2 regions of the Salinibacterium sp. CAN_S4 genome follow, and region 1 is predicted to be linked to the other one. Evidence: predicted binding sites of a transcription regulator. Region 1 holds the regulator's gene; the other holds the start of a gene.
What was found. The regulator LexA, encoded in region 1, represses DNA repair genes until DNA is damaged. The targets are predictions, from matches to a motif close to TCGAACANNTGTTCGA.
Positions count from the first base shown of each region.

Region 2: IWX81_RS09490 (DUF222 domain-containing protein) is a predicted target of LexA. The motif match lies at 5,789-5,804, and genes of this name have one in related genera.

Region 1 is NZ_JADOVB010000001.1:354,614-362,257, reverse strand. It holds gene priA (bifunctional 1-(5-phosphoribosyl)-5-((5-phosphoribosylamino)methylideneamino)imidazole-4-carboxamide isomerase/phosphoribosylanthranilate isomerase PriA) at 1-425, opposite strand, end outside; gene hisH (imidazole glycerol phosphate synthase subunit HisH) at 422-1,099, opposite strand; gene hisB (imidazoleglycerol-phosphate dehydratase HisB) at 1,056-1,661, opposite strand; gene IWX81_RS01835 (histidinol-phosphate transaminase) at 1,658-2,773, opposite strand; gene IWX81_RS01830 (LysM peptidoglycan-binding domain-containing protein) at 2,814-3,173, opposite strand; gene lexA (transcriptional repressor LexA) at 3,491-4,186, shown strand; gene IWX81_RS01820 (hypothetical protein) at 4,230-5,087, shown strand; gene metH (methionine synthase) at 5,116-7,644, shown strand, end outside.
Region 2 is NZ_JADOVB010000003.1:101,034-108,677, reverse strand. It holds gene IWX81_RS09520 (choice-of-anchor G family protein) at 1-836, opposite strand, end outside; gene IWX81_RS09515 (UDP-glucose dehydrogenase family protein) at 1,129-2,445, opposite strand; tRNA gene IWX81_RS09510 (tRNA-Trp) at 2,681-2,753, shown strand; gene secE (preprotein translocase subunit SecE) at 2,805-3,086, shown strand; gene nusG (transcription termination/antitermination protein NusG) at 3,164-4,168, shown strand; gene IWX81_RS09495 (HNH endonuclease signature motif containing protein) at 4,389-4,649, opposite strand; gene IWX81_RS09490 (DUF222 domain-containing protein) at 4,674-5,780, opposite strand; gene rplK (50S ribosomal protein L11) at 6,049-6,480, shown strand; gene rplA (50S ribosomal protein L1) at 6,480-7,172, shown strand; gene IWX81_RS09475 (GNAT family N-acetyltransferase) at 7,295-7,644, shown strand, end outside.

The sequences.
Region 1 (7,644 bases):
GTCCCCCGCACGTCGAGACCGACAGCGATAGCCTCGCCGTACTCGGCGATGACGTGCGCGGCCCACTCGGGATTCTCGAGCGCTGCCGTGCCGAGGTTGATGCGCTTGGCACCCGTCGCGAGGGCAGCTTCGAGGCTCGCGTCATCCCTGATTCCCCCCGACAGCTCGATATTGACCTTGCGCGGGGTGTTCTTGATGACCTTGCGGATCACGGCGTGATTGTTGCCCCGGCCGAAGGCGGCGTCGAGATCCACGAGGTGGATCCACTCGGCGCCCTGGTCGACCCATTCCTGGGCGGCATCCACCGGGCTGCCGTAGCTCGTCTCACTGCCGGCCTCGCCCTGGGTCAGCCGGACGGCCTTACCTCCGGCGACGTCGACGGCCGGCAGCAATACCAGCGCCGGGCTCTTTGCGAACTCACTCATAGGGTTTCCAGCCAATTCTTCAGAAGTCGGATTCCAGCCTCACCGGACTTCTCCGGGTGGAACTGGGTTGCGGTCAGCGGGCCATTCTCCACAGCGGCGATAAACCTGCCGCCGTGGCGGGCCCATGTGATCCTCGGTTGGGGGAACGGGTCGTGCACCTCGAGCGTCCACTCCTGGGCGGCATACGAGTGAACGAAGTAAAAGCGCTCATCCCGGATCCCGGCAAACAGGCGGGTGTCGTCGGGACTCTCCACGGTGTTCCAGCCCATATGGGGCAGGATCGGGGCATCCAGCTCGATCACCACACCGGGCCACTCACCGAGCCCCGGGGTGTCGTTACCGCGCTCGACGCCGTGCTCGAACAGCACCTGCATGCCCACGCAGATACCGAGAACGGGCCGGCTGCCGGTGAGGCGCTTTTCGACAATGGCACCACCGCGCACCGTGGCGAGCTGACGGGCGACGGCCTCGAACGCTCCGACTCCGGGCACCAGCAGACCGTCCGCGGCTTCCGCCACAGAACGGTCGGCACTCAACGTGACCCTGGCTCCTGCCAGTTCGAGCGCCTTCGCGGCCGAATGGACGTTACCGGAGCCGTAGTCGAGGATGACGACGGATGGACTGGTCACCTCAGAGCGCACCCTTGGTCGACGGGATGCCGCTGACACGGGCATCCGGCTCGATGGCGATGCGCAGCGCCCGTGCGAATGCCTTGAACTCCGCTTCGGCGATGTGGTGCGGATCACGGCCACCCAGCACCGTGATGTGCACAGTCAGCCCGGCGTTGAAGGCGATCGCCTCGAAGACGTGGCGCACCATCGAACCGGTGAAGTGCCCGCCGATCAGGTGGTGCTCGAACCCGACAGGCTCACCGGTGTGGACGAGATAGGGACGGCCCGAGATATCGACGACGGCCTGCACGAGCGCTTCATCGAGGGGAACGAGAGCGTCACCGAAGCGGGAGATCCCCGCCTTATCCCCGAGCGCCTGCTTCAGCGCCGTTCCGAACGTGATCCCGATGTCTTCGACGGAATGGTGAACGTCGATGTGGGTGTCGCCGGTGGCCGAGACACCCAGGTCGATGAGTGAGTGCTTCGACAGCGCGGTCAGCATGTGGTCGAAGAACGGCACGCCGGAATTGATGGACGATGTGCCCGTGCCGTCGAGGTCGATGCTCAGCTCGATGCTGGACTCACTCGTCGACCGGCTCAGGCTGGCCGTGCGGTGTGCAGTCATCCTTCGATCTTACCGATCGAGCCGGGCGAGGGCTGCGTCGAGTGCCCGACGAGGCTGGTGAGGGCATCGAGGAAGATTTCAGTCTCCTGCTCTGTGCCGGCCGAGACCCGCAGGTGGTGCGGGATCCCCACGTCGCGAATCAGGATGCCCTGCTCGAACAGCGCCTCAAACGTCGCGTTCGGGTCAGCCACTCCCCCGAACATGACGAAGTTCGACTCGCTCGGCAACGGGGTGTAGCCGAGGGCGGGCAGCGCCGCGATGATCCTGTCCCGCTGGGCCTTGATGTCGTCGACCATGGCGAGCATGGCCGGCGCGTGTGACAGCGCAGCAACCGAAGCCGCCTGAGTAAGGGCAGACAGGTGGTACGGAAGCCTCACAAGCCGGAGCGCATCGGTCACGGCCGGATCCGCCGCGAGGTATCCAAGTCGTGCCCCCGCGAAGGCGAACGCCTTGCTCATCGTGCGCGAGACGAGCAGCCTCGGCCGCCCCTCGAGCAGGCTCAGGGCAGTTTCCCCCTCGGCGAACTCTGCATAGGCCTCATCGACGAGCAGGATGCCGTCGAAGGCGTCGTACGCGGCGACGATGGTCTCGAGCCCCAGTGCGGTTCCCGTGGGATTGTTGGGCGAGCACAGGAATACTATGTCGGGCTGCTCCCGCTGGATTGCGGCCACCACCGTCTCTGGGGAGATGGCGTAATCCGCATCGCGCTGCGCCGTCACCCAGCGGGTGCCCGTCGCGTTGGCAATGATCGAGTGCATCGAATAGGTGGGCGGGAAGCCGAGCACGCTGCGCCCCGGTCCGCCGAAAGCCTGCAGGGTCTGCTGCAGCACCTCGTTCGACCCGTTGGCTGCCCAGATGTTGTCCCGGGTGAGACCGTGCCCGAGGTAGGTCGCCAGAGCGTCCCTGAGCTCGGTGAACTCTCGGTCCGGGTAGCGGTTCACGCCCATGACGGCCAGCGCGAGCGCTCGGACGATGTCGGTGGCGACATCCTCAGGAATCGCGTGGGTGTTCTCGTTGACGTTCAGCTGGATCGGGACATTTTCCTGCGGAGCGCCGTAGGGGCTGAGTCCCCGCAGGTCATCACGGATCGGGAGGTCGGAAAGACTGGTCACCCCTCAAGCCTATGGCCGTTCGGGCACCGCCTCTTTCTGGCTACTGCTGGGCGTACTGAGCCGGGATCGCCAGCTCCTGGCCGGCGAACACGTCAGACGACTCCAGCTGGTTGAGCTGCACGATCTGGTCGATGACCTCTCGCGGGTCGGCCGTGGGAGCGAGCTCACCGGCGAGCTGCCAGAGGGTTTCCCCGGATGCCACTGTGACGTAGTCGAAGGGAACGTCTGAGCCGCCGAGCGATGCGGTCGCCTCTCCCCCGTTGAGGGCGAACAGCAGTGCCGTGATAACCAGGGGCGCCGCAACGACAACCGTCAGCAGTGAGCGACCGCGCTTGGTGATGCGAAGGCGCGGTGCCGGGGTGAAGGCGGTCGTAGAGAGTGTGTTGATTGCGGTGCTCATGATGTGCTCCTTACAAGATTTCGTATCCGGCACTCGGCCGGGAGTGCCGGATACGAAGCGCGTGATCTGTCGTGGGCCAGAACTGCCGAAGCAGTCAGGCCGTGCTGTATCGAGTTTCCCAACTGTGCTAGAAGATCTGTTCCGAACATACATTCGAATTACTCGTATATCAAGTGAATTTTCGAACATGCCACTGACATTGAGACGGGATTCGATGCGAAACACTAGAACAGGTGTTTGTTTTAGCGTCTTAGTGCGGATACAGTTTCGAATGAGCCACCGACATTCAGTCGGTTGCTCAGGGAAATGGGGAGATCATGGTCGCTGACACACACGGCTCAGATAAGGCTGCTGGCGGTACTCGTCGGCGCAAGAGTCTGAGCGACAAGCAGCTCGCCATCCTCGACGTCATCCAGCGTTCAGTCTCCGGCCGCGGCTACCCGCCGAGCATGCGGGAGATCGGCGACGCCGTCGGCCTCGCGTCTCTCTCGAGCGTCACCCACCAGCTCAACCAGCTCGAACTGAGCGGCTACCTCCGTCGCGACCCAAACCGTCCGAGAGCGATGGAGGTTCTGATCGACCTTCCCGCCCTGGAGGGAACGGGAGATGTCACTCCAGAGAACACGGTCTCCATCGGCGACGCCGTCATGGTGCCCCTCGTGGGCCGCATCGCTGCCGGTATCCCCATCACGGCAGAGCAGCACATCGACGAGGTATTCCCCCTCCCTCGCCAGCTCACCGGCAAGGGCGAGTTGTTCATGCTCAAGGTCGTGGGAGAGTCGATGATCGATGCCGCCATCTGCGACGGCGACTGGGTCGTCGTGCGCCAGCAGAACACCGCGGAGAACGGAGACATCGTTGCGGCGATGCTGGATGACGAAGCCACAGTCAAGGTCTTCCGGCAGCGTGACGGCCACACCTGGCTTCTGCCTCGCAACTCCAACTTCGAGCCGATCCTCGGCGACCATGCACAGGTGCTCGGCAAGGTCGTCACCGTACTGCGTTCCCTTTAGCGACAGCACCTCCCACCACAGCCCCGTCGAGTAATCTCGGCTCATGGGACGCATATCGGTGGTCTTCTTGGCACTTCTCGTGCTCACCGGGTGTGCCACGACGTCGAGCGCGGTTGCGCCGGACGGCCTGACTCTCAGCGTGTACCAGAACCGCACCGACGTCGCCGCCCGCAAGCTCGAGGTCTCGTTCCTCAACGACACGGGGAGCGTTCTGACCGTGACCCGGCTCCAGTTGACGGCCGGTCAGTTCATCGGCACGGCTGTGTGGCCGAAGGAGTCGACCACCATTCCCGCAGGGGTCACGATCTCACTACCCGTGCCGCTGCCGGATCCGGACTGCACGGCCGAACCGACCGAGGCCGAGGTCGAGTTCGACTATCGGCTTGCCGACGGTCGCGCCGGGACGGCCGTGGCGACACCCGTCGACACGCTCCAGAGACTGCCGGGCATCCGGCAGGAGGATTGCCTTGCCGTGTCCGTCGCATCGATCGTGACGGTCACCATGGATGCGGCACCCCGGGTTTCTGTGATCGCCGGTCGCACCATCGCCGAGATCGATCTGACGCTCGTCCCCACCGGGGCAACGGGTTCCGTCACCTTCGAGAGCGCATCGAGCACGACGCTGCTGACCCCAGTGAGCCCGGATGGCACGGACGCTATACCCGCGCCGATCTCCCGGACGATCGCGGGCGCAGACGAACCAGCCACCGTGACGCTGCTCTATTCGCCCAACCGGTGCGACGCCCACGCCATAGCCGAAGACAAGCGCGGAACGATCGTCCCCGTCGCGGTCTCCACCACCGACGGGTTCAGCGGCCCCCTGTATGTCAGCGCCGCCGACGACGTTCGCGACGCGCTGTATGACGTCGTGCGTACCGCCTGCGGGCTTCCTACGGGTTGAGCCCATGGCCGCGGCTTAGGCTGGCCCCATGGCTTCACGCGTGCTCTCCCCCCGCCAGCTCGACGCTGGCGCCATCCCCTTCCCCGAGCGATCAGCATCGCTGCTGAAAGCCCTCGCGGAGCGCGTCGTGATCGCTGACGGCGCGATGGGAACCATGCTTCAGGATGCCGAACCCACCCTCGACGACTTCGAGCAGCACGAGGGCTGCAACGAGATCCTCAACGTCTCACGCCCCGATATCGTCGAGTCGATCCATGCCGCCTATCTCGAGACCGGGATCGACGCGATCGAGACCAACACCTTCGGGGCCAACTGGTCGAACCTCTCGGACTACGGCATCGAAAACCGCATCGAGGAACTCGCTCGCGCCGGTGCTGAGATCGCTCGTCGGGCCGTCGAGTCCTTCGAGGCCAGGGACGGACATCGGCGCTGGGTGCTCGGTTCGATGGGCCCCGGCACGAAACTCCCGAGCCTCGGCCACACGACGTACGCGAACCTCAAGTCCACCTTCGCGGAACAGGCCAGAGGGCTCATCCTCGGTGGTTCGGACGCGCTGCTGATCGAGACCGCGCAGGATCTGCTGCAGGCGAAGGCGGCGATCAACGGCTGCAAGGTGGCTTTTGCCGAGACGGGCATCCGGCTGCCCATTTTCGTGGAAGTGACGGTGGAGACTACCGGGACCATGCTGATGGGCAGCGAGATCGCCGCGGCGCTGACCACCCTCGAGCCGCTAGGCATCGACATGATCGGGCTCAATTGCGCGACCGGCCCCGACGAGATGAGCGAGCACCTGCGCCATCTCTCGACGCACGCGCACATCCCCGTCATGTGCATGCCCAACGCCGGGCTTCCCGTGCTCGGCACCCATGGAGCGAGCTACCCGCTGACCCCCGACGAACTCGCAACGGCTCACGAACAGTTCGTGAGGGAGTTCGGGCTCGGCCTGGTCGGTGGATGCTGTGGCACCACCCCCGCCCACCTCAAGGCCGTCGTCGACCGCATCGGCGGCGCCCAGCCCCGTCCGCGCGTGATCGAGGAGGACGCCGGCGTCGCAAGCCTGTACCAGCACGTTCCCTTCATCCAGGATTCCTCGTACCTCGCGATCGGCGAACGCACCAACGCCAACGGTTCCCTCGCCTTCCGCGAGGCCATGCTCGAGGAGCGCTGGAGCGATTGCGTCGATATCGCCCGCAACCAGGTGCGTGAGGGCGCCAACGTGCTCGACGTCTGTATCGACTACGTCGGTCGGGACGGCGTGGCCGATATGCGCGAGGTGGTGTCGCGGCTCGCCAGCGCCTCGACCCTGCCCCTCGTGATCGACTCCACAGAACCGGCCGTGCTGCAGGCCGGCATGGAACTCATCGGCGGTCGCCCGGTCGTCAACTCCGTGAACTTCGAGGACGGCGAGGGGCCGGATTCCCGCTTCGGCCGCATCATGCCGCTCGTGGTGGAGCACGGTGCCGCCGTCATCGCGCTGACCATCGACGAGGACGGCCAGGCGCGCACCGCGGAGAACAAGGTGCGGATCGCGTCAAGGCTCGTCGACACCCTCGTGGGCGAGTGGGGCATGCGCGTCGAGGACATCATCGTGGATGCCCTCACCTTCCCTATCGCCACCGGGCAGGAGGAGACCCGCAGGGACGCCATCGAGACGATCGACGCCATCCGGCAGATCACCGCAAAATATCCGGGTATCCACACCACGCTCGGGGTGTCCAACGTCTCCTTCGGCCTGAACCCGGCCGCACGCTCGGTGCTCAACTCGGTGTTCCTGCACGAAGCCGTCGAGGCCGGCCTCGATTCCGCCATCGTCAACGCCGCGAAGATCGTGCCGCTGGCATCGGTGCCGGATGACCGCCGCAAGGTCGCGCTCGACCTCGTGTGGGACCGGCGCGAGTACGACGCGGACGGCACCCTCACCTACGATCCGCTGTCCGCGATGCTCGACCTCTTCGCCGGAGTCGACTCTGCCGCGCTCAAGGACCAGCGTGCCGCGGAGCTGGCAGCCTTACCCGTCGGCGAACGACTGGAGCGCCGGATCATCGACGGCGAACCGAAGGGACTCGAAGCGGATCTCGACCTCGCCAGGTCCGGCGGGATGACCGCACTCGCGATCATCAACGATCACCTTCTCGCCGGAATGCAGGTCGTCGGCGCACGATTCGGAAGCGGAGAGATGCAGTTGCCGTTCGTGCTCCAGTCCGCCGAGGTCATGAAGTCAGCCGTCGCGCTACTCGAACCGCACATGGAGAAGTCGGATGACGCGGGCAAGGGCACGATGGTCATCGGGACGGTTCGTGGCGATGTGCACGACATCGGCAAGAACCTGGTCGACATCATCCTGACCAACAACGGATACGACGTCATCAACATCGGTATCAAGCAGCCGCTCAGCGAGTTCATCCGCGCCGCCGAGGAGCACAATGCCGATGTCATCGGGATGAGTGGACTGCTGGTGAAGTCCACGGTCGTGATGAAGGAGAACCTGCTCGAGCTCAACACACGGGGTCTGGCGAAGCGCTGGCCGATCCTGCTCGGTGGAGCGGCCCTCACGCGC
Region 2 (7,644 bases), on a different contig from region 1:
GCGACCGCGCCACGTACATCGCTCGTGACTGTGGCCGTCACGTTCGCCGATGATCCGACGACACCGAGCACCGGGTCGATGACGCCATCGACCGCGTTGCCGAGTACGCCGTCGTCTCCGCCGAGACTCGCGATCGCATCATCCACCGGCGCCAGTGCCGAGTGCACTTTCGGGCTCAACTGCGCGATGGCCGGGCTCGTGAACGTCAGGGTGGCGCCCGCGAGCGTGTAGTCGCCGGATGCCGAGTCCAGGCTTGCGCTGGCATTGGCCGACACCGCTTCGAGAGACAGGTCCAGGTCGGTGAGGATCGAGGCGTACCTGCTGTCGAGCAGCGCGTCGAGATCGAGTGCGAGGTCGCTCGCGACACCCGTGCTCGACTCACCGACGCCAATTCCACCGTCGTTGGTCACGGCTCCGGCAGAGGCGACCGATGAGCCGTCTTTCGCAGCCTGGGCGAACTGGTGCAGGACCCCGGCATCCAGAACATCACCGAGATTCAGCTGGATGCCCCTGGGGCTCTCGAAGCCGATCGAATTGAGCAGCGTCGGGCTGAGGGGGTCATTGCTTCGCTGCGTGACCTGGGATCCGTTGTTGCTGGCTGTCGCCGGCGCGAGTTCGACTATCGCATCGAGATCGAGCCCGAGGAGCGAGCCGGAAAGAAACTGCCCCTCTCCATAGGACACCGGGAGGGTTGTGGCCGAGGCCGCAACGGGTGCCGCAATGACGAATCCGACAGTCAGGGCGCAGATGGCTGCTGAGGCTCCCACTGTCGTCATGATCGAGCGGGCCGGACGACCGGCTCGTGGGGCCGAGCTGGTTGAGCGTTGTGTAAACATGATTGATACCTTCCTGATCCTGGTTGTGGATGAGGAAGCTGTGGTTCGATCGTCGTCGATCTCAACTCGGGTGTTCCCGTGCGGGAACGATGAGGTGACGAAACTGCCTGATCTCAGCTTCGCTACGCCCATGGGTGGGGTGGTGCACGATTTTCACTTGTGGCCTGCGCGAGTGGGTGTGCCTCGCGGGCGTCGACCCTGAGGTCTTCGCTTAGTGAAAGAGACCGAGCACTGCGTCGGCTATGACGCGGTTTCCGTAAATGTTTTGATTAACTTCTTTACGAGCGCTTCTTTACGGACGGCCGAGGCCACGGTACGTCCAGCCTGCGGCGCGGAACTCGGCAGTATCGAGACAGTTTCGACCGTCGATGACGATGCGGTTCGCGACGAGTTCGCCCGCCCACGTTGCATCCAGTCGCCTGAATTGTTCCCACTCGGTGACGAGCACGACGGCGTCGGCATCGGTGAGAGCATCCTCGAGTTTCTCCGCGTACTCGAGTTGGGGATGCGCCTTCCTCGCGTTCGCGATGGCGTGCGGGTCTGTGGCGACCACCCTCGCTCCGAGTCCGCGGAGCTGCACGGCGACATCCAGGGCGGGAGAGTCGCGGATGTCATCCGAGTACGGCTTGAACGCGAGGCCCAGCACGGCCACCTTCCTGCCGAACACCGTACCGCCGAGGGATTCGACGGTGAGGTCGACGACGCGCTGGCGGCGACGGAGGTTGATGGCATCCACTTCCTTGAGGAAGGCGACGGATTCCCCGCGACCGAGCTCCTCGGCTCGAGCCGTGAACGCCCTGATGTCTTTGGGCAAGCAGCCTCCTCCGAAGCCGACACCGGCCCCGAGGAAGCGACGGCCGATCCTGGCATCCAGTCCGATGGCGTCAGCCAGCTGCGTGACGTCGGCTCCGGTGACCTCGGCGATTTCGGCCATCGCGTTGATGAACGAAATCTTGGTCGCGAGAAACGCATTTGCGGAGACCTTGACGAGTTCGGCTGTGGCGTAGTCGGTGACGATCAGCGGGGTCCCGGCGTCGAGTGCTGCGCTGTAGATGTCGTCGAGCCGCGATTTCGCGGAGGCCGCGTCGGACTGTGATGCGGGAAGCCCGTACACGAGGCGGTCGGGCGAGATGGTGTCCTTGACGGCGAATCCTTCGCGCAGGAACTCGGGGTTCCACGCGAGGATTGCTTTCGTGCCGGAGGCATCGAGCATGGCCGCGAGCGTTTCGGCGGTTCCCACGGGCACGGTCGACTTGCCCACCACGAGGTCGCCGTCACGCAGGAACGGGATGAGGTCGCGCACGGCCCCATTGACGTAGGTGAGGTCTGCCGCGTACGAGCCCTTCTTCTGCGGGGTGCCGACGGCGATGAAGTGCACGTCCGCCCCGGCGGCATCCGCCATTCGGGTGGAGAAGCGCAGCCGTCCCGAGGCTGTCGCCGAGGTGAGGATCTCGGGCAGTCCGGGCTCGAAGAATGGCGCACGACCGAGGGAGAGCTCGTCGATCCTGGCCTGATCGATGTCGATACCGATGACGTCGTGACCGAGTTCGGCCATGGCTGCGGCATGCACCGCTCCGAGGTACCCACATCCGATGACGGAAAGTTTGATGGTGTCTCTCTTTCGTAGGCGAGCTCGCTGGCCACCCGGCGGCGACGTGCATCATTTTGTCAGAATGCCCGAGGGGACTCACGGCTGGTCGGCCGAGCGTGAGCGGGATTTCGTCCTGAGTGTCGATGACATACACTGGTGGAGGTAGTTGAAGTCTGCCAAGCTTTTGCGCGCCCTTGACGAGATTTTGTCGGCTGGAAAGTCGTCAGCAGTTCAGGGGAGTGGCGAAATGCATAGGGCGGTGGCTCAATTGGTAGAGCAGCGGTCTCCAAAACCGCAGGTTGCAGGTTCAAGTCCTGTCCGCCCTGCAAGTCCCGGCAGCCATTTCTGTCTGCGGGGGTATCGGAAGGTAGAAACGAATGGCGAGAAACGTGGTCGACGATCCGAGTGAGGACGTCGTCGCCAATGCCAGAACCGATCGCGCCCAAAAGCGTGGACCGTTCGCGGGCATCATCCTGTTCCTTCGCCAGGTCATGCTCGAATTGCGCAAGGTGGTCACACCGACGCGCAAGGAGCTGGTGAGTTTTACCCTCGTCGTGCTGGTGTTTGTTGTCATCATGATGGCCCTGGTATCGGGGCTCGACTTCGGCTTCAGCGCCCTGGTCAACTTCCTGTTCGGCGATCCCACCATCGCGGGCTGATCGAACCAGCACGGACTGCACGAGTACGGGGGCGATCGAGTGTCGCCCAGTGAACAAGAGCAATGAAATGAGATTTTGTGTCTGAGAACCACCGCGACGACTTCGAGCTCGCTACGGCAGCCGAGCAGTCTGGCGAGGTCGACGAAGCGCAGACGGGTAACACCGATCTGGCGGCCGACAGGTCAGAGAACGCTGCAGAGCACGAAGCGATGCACGTGATCGATGATGACGAGGAAGAGGGCGACCTCGCCGGGCTCCTCGAGGCACTCGATGCTGCCATCGATCCCGAGGCTGACTCGATCGTCGACGACGCGCTAGACATCGATTCTGTGGATGAGGCTGACGCCTCGGTCGCCGCAACCGATGACGAGGCTGACATCGAAGCAGAAGAGGAAGCTTCGGAGGAGCCCGATGTCACCCCCTACGACGGACCCGACCTCGGTGAAGAGCTCGACGCCGCTGAGGTGGACCCGTACGACGCATTCAAGGCGGAACTGCGCGAGAAGCCGGGCAAGTGGTACGTCATCCACTCCTACGCCGGCTTCGAGAAGCGCGTGAAGCAGAACATCGACAACCGCAAGATCTCGATGGCGATGGAAGACTACGTCTTCGAGGTTCAGGTTCCGATGGAAGATGTCGTCGAGATCAAGAACGGCCAGCGCAAGCTCGTCAACCGCGTGCGCATCCCCGGATACGTGCTTGTCCGCATGGACCTGAACGAAGACAGCTGGTCTGTTGTGCGTCACACGCCCGGCGTCACCGGCTTCGTGGGCAACTCGCACAACCCCCGCCCGCTGCGCTTCGAAGAAGCCTTCAACATGCTCAAGAGCCTCGTGCAGATCGTCGAGGCTCCGGCGGCCAAGGGCGCTCCCGGCAAGGGCAAGTCCCCGTCACGCGTCATTCCCGCTGAAATCGACTTCGAGATCGGCGAGACCATCACCATCAAGGAAGGTTCGTTCGCGGGCCTGCCGGGTTCGATCAGCGAGATCAAGGCGGAGAGCGGCAAGCTCATCGTGCTCGTCTCGCTCTTCGAGCGCGAGACTCCGGTCGAGCTCAGCTTCGACCAGGTCACCAAGATGTAGTTCGTCTTTTGGGAAAGGGCGCACCCCGGGTTGAAAAACCTGCGGTGCGCCCTTTTTTGGCAGCGTAGCTGTTGGTGGCGCGTGTGCGCTTTCTGCGGACGACCTGCACGACCGATCTGAGGCGCGCTCGATCCGCGCCAGCATTAGCCGCGCCAGCATCAGGCCGCGTGAGCATCAGGCCGCACCAGCATTGGCCGCACCGGCATTAGCCGGTCCGGCATCAGGCCGCGTGAGCAACCGGTCTGCGGGTCGGAGTCCAATCGACGACACCGGGCCCGCGCACGTGCGGCATGCCCGCGATCATCCGATACTGCCAGGGTCCGGTGTCGACTATCCGGTGATGCCAATAGCAGAGCAGGATACCGTTATCGAGGGCGGTCGGCCCGTCGTCCCGATCGGGGATGACGTGGTGTGCCTGCAGCGTGTAGTGGGGGCTGGTGCACCCTGGTGTGGAGCAGCCGAGCCCGTCCCGAGCCGCCATCCCCAGCCGGTGTGTCGGTGTGAATCAGCGCTGCGGTGAACTGATGGCGGTGACGGCGCCGTTCTCGTCTGTCGTGACGACGCGGTAGCCTCCGGCATCGATGAAACGCTCGATGGTGCGACGCGAGACCGGGAACGGAGAGCCGGAAAGGGTTCCGATGGCATCAGAATCGAGACCGTAATCATTCGCGAGATCGGCGGCGGTGACGGTCACCAGCACGGAGACCGGTAGTCCGTCGAGTCGGGGAGCACCTTCCGTCGCTGCGGCAGCCATGACGATCTCGCCAAGCGCATCATGGCGGCGCTGTGCCGGTGTGCGCTGGTCGCCTGCATCGATCGCGCCATCGGCGTCGACGAGGTCGGCGCTCAGAATCGTCGAGGCGACGTCGACGAACCGGGGCGATCGGCGATGCGCTTCCAGCATCCCGGCAAGCAGCGACCCGATTTCGGGCAACAGTCGTCCATACGCTGGCACCAGTCCGTCTTCATCGGGAGTGCCCAGTTGAAACTGCCGCCGCCGTGTTGCGCGTTCCTCGCGAGGTCGGGCTCCGTCAGGGTCGATCAGCGCGCTCACCTGGTGGATCTCGCCGCCAAGATAATCGACAGAAACTGTGGCCACCATGGGCTCACCGTGAGAGTCGCGCCCGCTCGCGAGATCCATCATCACCCTCTCGGCCACGTGCAGCGCCCCGGTAGATGCATGGCCTGTAATGGCGGCCAACTCCGAGGCGATCAGAGCGGCAGCGTCGAGCCCGACGTCGCCCGAGGTGAGTGCATCACTGATCAGGGGGCGCGGGGCTGGCAGCGAGCCGCCTGTCAGAGTCTTCTCGCCACAGACGGCGGCAGCGACTCTCAGGCGTGCTGCGGCGGAGCGCTCCGAGATGCGAGCGAGAGACGCAACGGCAGCAATGGATGACGCGTACCCCAGCCGTTCGACAATGCCAGGGTCACCGACGATGGGAGCGAGCACCCTCACTCGCGCGCAGTCCATCAATCGACCCGCCGTCTCGACCGCCACCATCGCATCGGCAACCGGATAGGTCGCGGTTTCATCGCGCAGCAGGTCGATCAACGTAGTCAACTCGCGCGCGACCGCATCCACCTGGCGGGAGATTGTCGGTAGCTGCGACATGGCCCAATTCTAACGAACATTCGAACATATGTACACCCCTGTTTGGGGGTAATTTCGGGAACTGGCGGGGTGGCGGGCAGAGCCGTTGGCCAGCGCGAGCTCGACGGCAGTTCCCCGCTTTCCCAGCGATGGCGATGCAGCGCCTAGGCATTCACGAACACATCCCGTAAGATGAACAGGTTGTCCTTCAGGGGATGAGCGCACCGCATCCGTCGGATGTCGGGAGAGTTGGCCAACTCCGGCCAGTTCGAACAGAAAAGGGAAACCAATGGCACCGAAAAAGAAGGTCACGGGTCTGATCAAGCTTCAGATCCAGGCCGGCGCCGCTAACCCCGCACCGCCCATCGGGCCTGCGCTGGGACAGCACGGCGTTAACATCATGGAGTTCTGCAAGGCGTACAACGCCGCGACCGAGTCGCAGCGCGGAAACGTCATCCCGGTGGAGATCACCGTCTACGAGGACCGTTCATTCACGTTCATCCTCAAGACCCCGCCGGCAGCCGAGCTCATCAAGAAGGCAGCGGGAGTTGCCAAGGGCTCAGGAACGCCGCACACCGTCAAGGTTGCGAAGCTCACCAAAGACCAGGTCCGCACGATTGCTGAGCAGAAAATGGTCGACCTCAACGCAAACGACGTCGAGGGCGCGATGAAGATCATCGCGGGAACCGCTCGCTCAATGGGAATCACGGTGGAGGCATAATGTCCAAGAATTCCAAGGCATACAAGGCCGCCGTCGAGAAGATCGAAGACGGCAAGTTCTACACAGCCACCGAGGCAGTCGCTGTCGCCCGCGAGACCGGATCGAAGAAGTTCGACTCCACGGTCGAAGTCGCACTGAAGCTCGGTGTCGACCCGCGTAAGGCAGACCAGATGGTGCGCGGCACCGTCATCCTGCCCCACGGCACGGGCAAGACCGCCCGCGTCATCGTCTTTGCGACGGGCCCCGCAGCGGACGCAGCACTCGCTGCCGGCGCTGACGAGGTCGGTGGCGCTGAGCTCATCGAGAAGGTTGCGGGCGGCTACACGTCGTTCGACGCCGCCGTCTCGACCCCCGAGCTCATGGGCCAGGTCGGTCGACTCGGAAAGGTGCTCGGCCCCCGCGGTCTCATGCCCAACCCGAAGACCGGCACCGTGACCCAGGACACCGCCAAGGCCGTGTCCGAGATCAAGGGCGGAAAGATCGAGTTCCGCGTCGACAAGCACTCCAACGTGCACTTCGTCGTGGGCAAGGCCGGATTCACTCACGACCAGCTGAGCGAGAACATCAAGGCAGCGATCGACGAGGTCGTCCGCTCCAAGCCCAGCTCGTCAAAGGGTCGCTACATCACCAAGGGAACCGTCTCGACGACGTTCGGCCCGGGCATCCCGCTCGACGTCAACTCGCTGGCGTAACTCCAGTTGCGGGAAAGGGGTCGACTTCGGTCGGCCCCTTTTCTGCATCCCCGCCGCTGTATTGCCGCCGTTGCATCCCCGCTGCGCCCACCACCTTCACCTTCCGATCTGACGGAGATCTCGTGACCATCGACCCGGACCAGGGGCCACAGCCGCTCTTTGCCGCCAACTCTCCGTCGTTTCGGAAGGGCGCGGGTCGAAGGGTAGACGTGCGCGCGGCGGTTCAGGATGACGCGGGTCTGCTCCACGCGGTCGCCGCCGAGACCTTCCCGCTGGCCTGCCCGCCGGATGCGGACCAGGGGAGCATCCTCGCTTTCATCGCGCATAGCCTGTCGGAGGATGCGTTCGACGCCTATCTGGCGGACCCGGCGCGCGAACTCTTCATCGCCGAGGTGGACCATCTCGCCGCGGGGTATGCCATGGTCGTGCACGCCGATCCGACGGACCCGGATGTCGTGGCATCCGTTTCCGC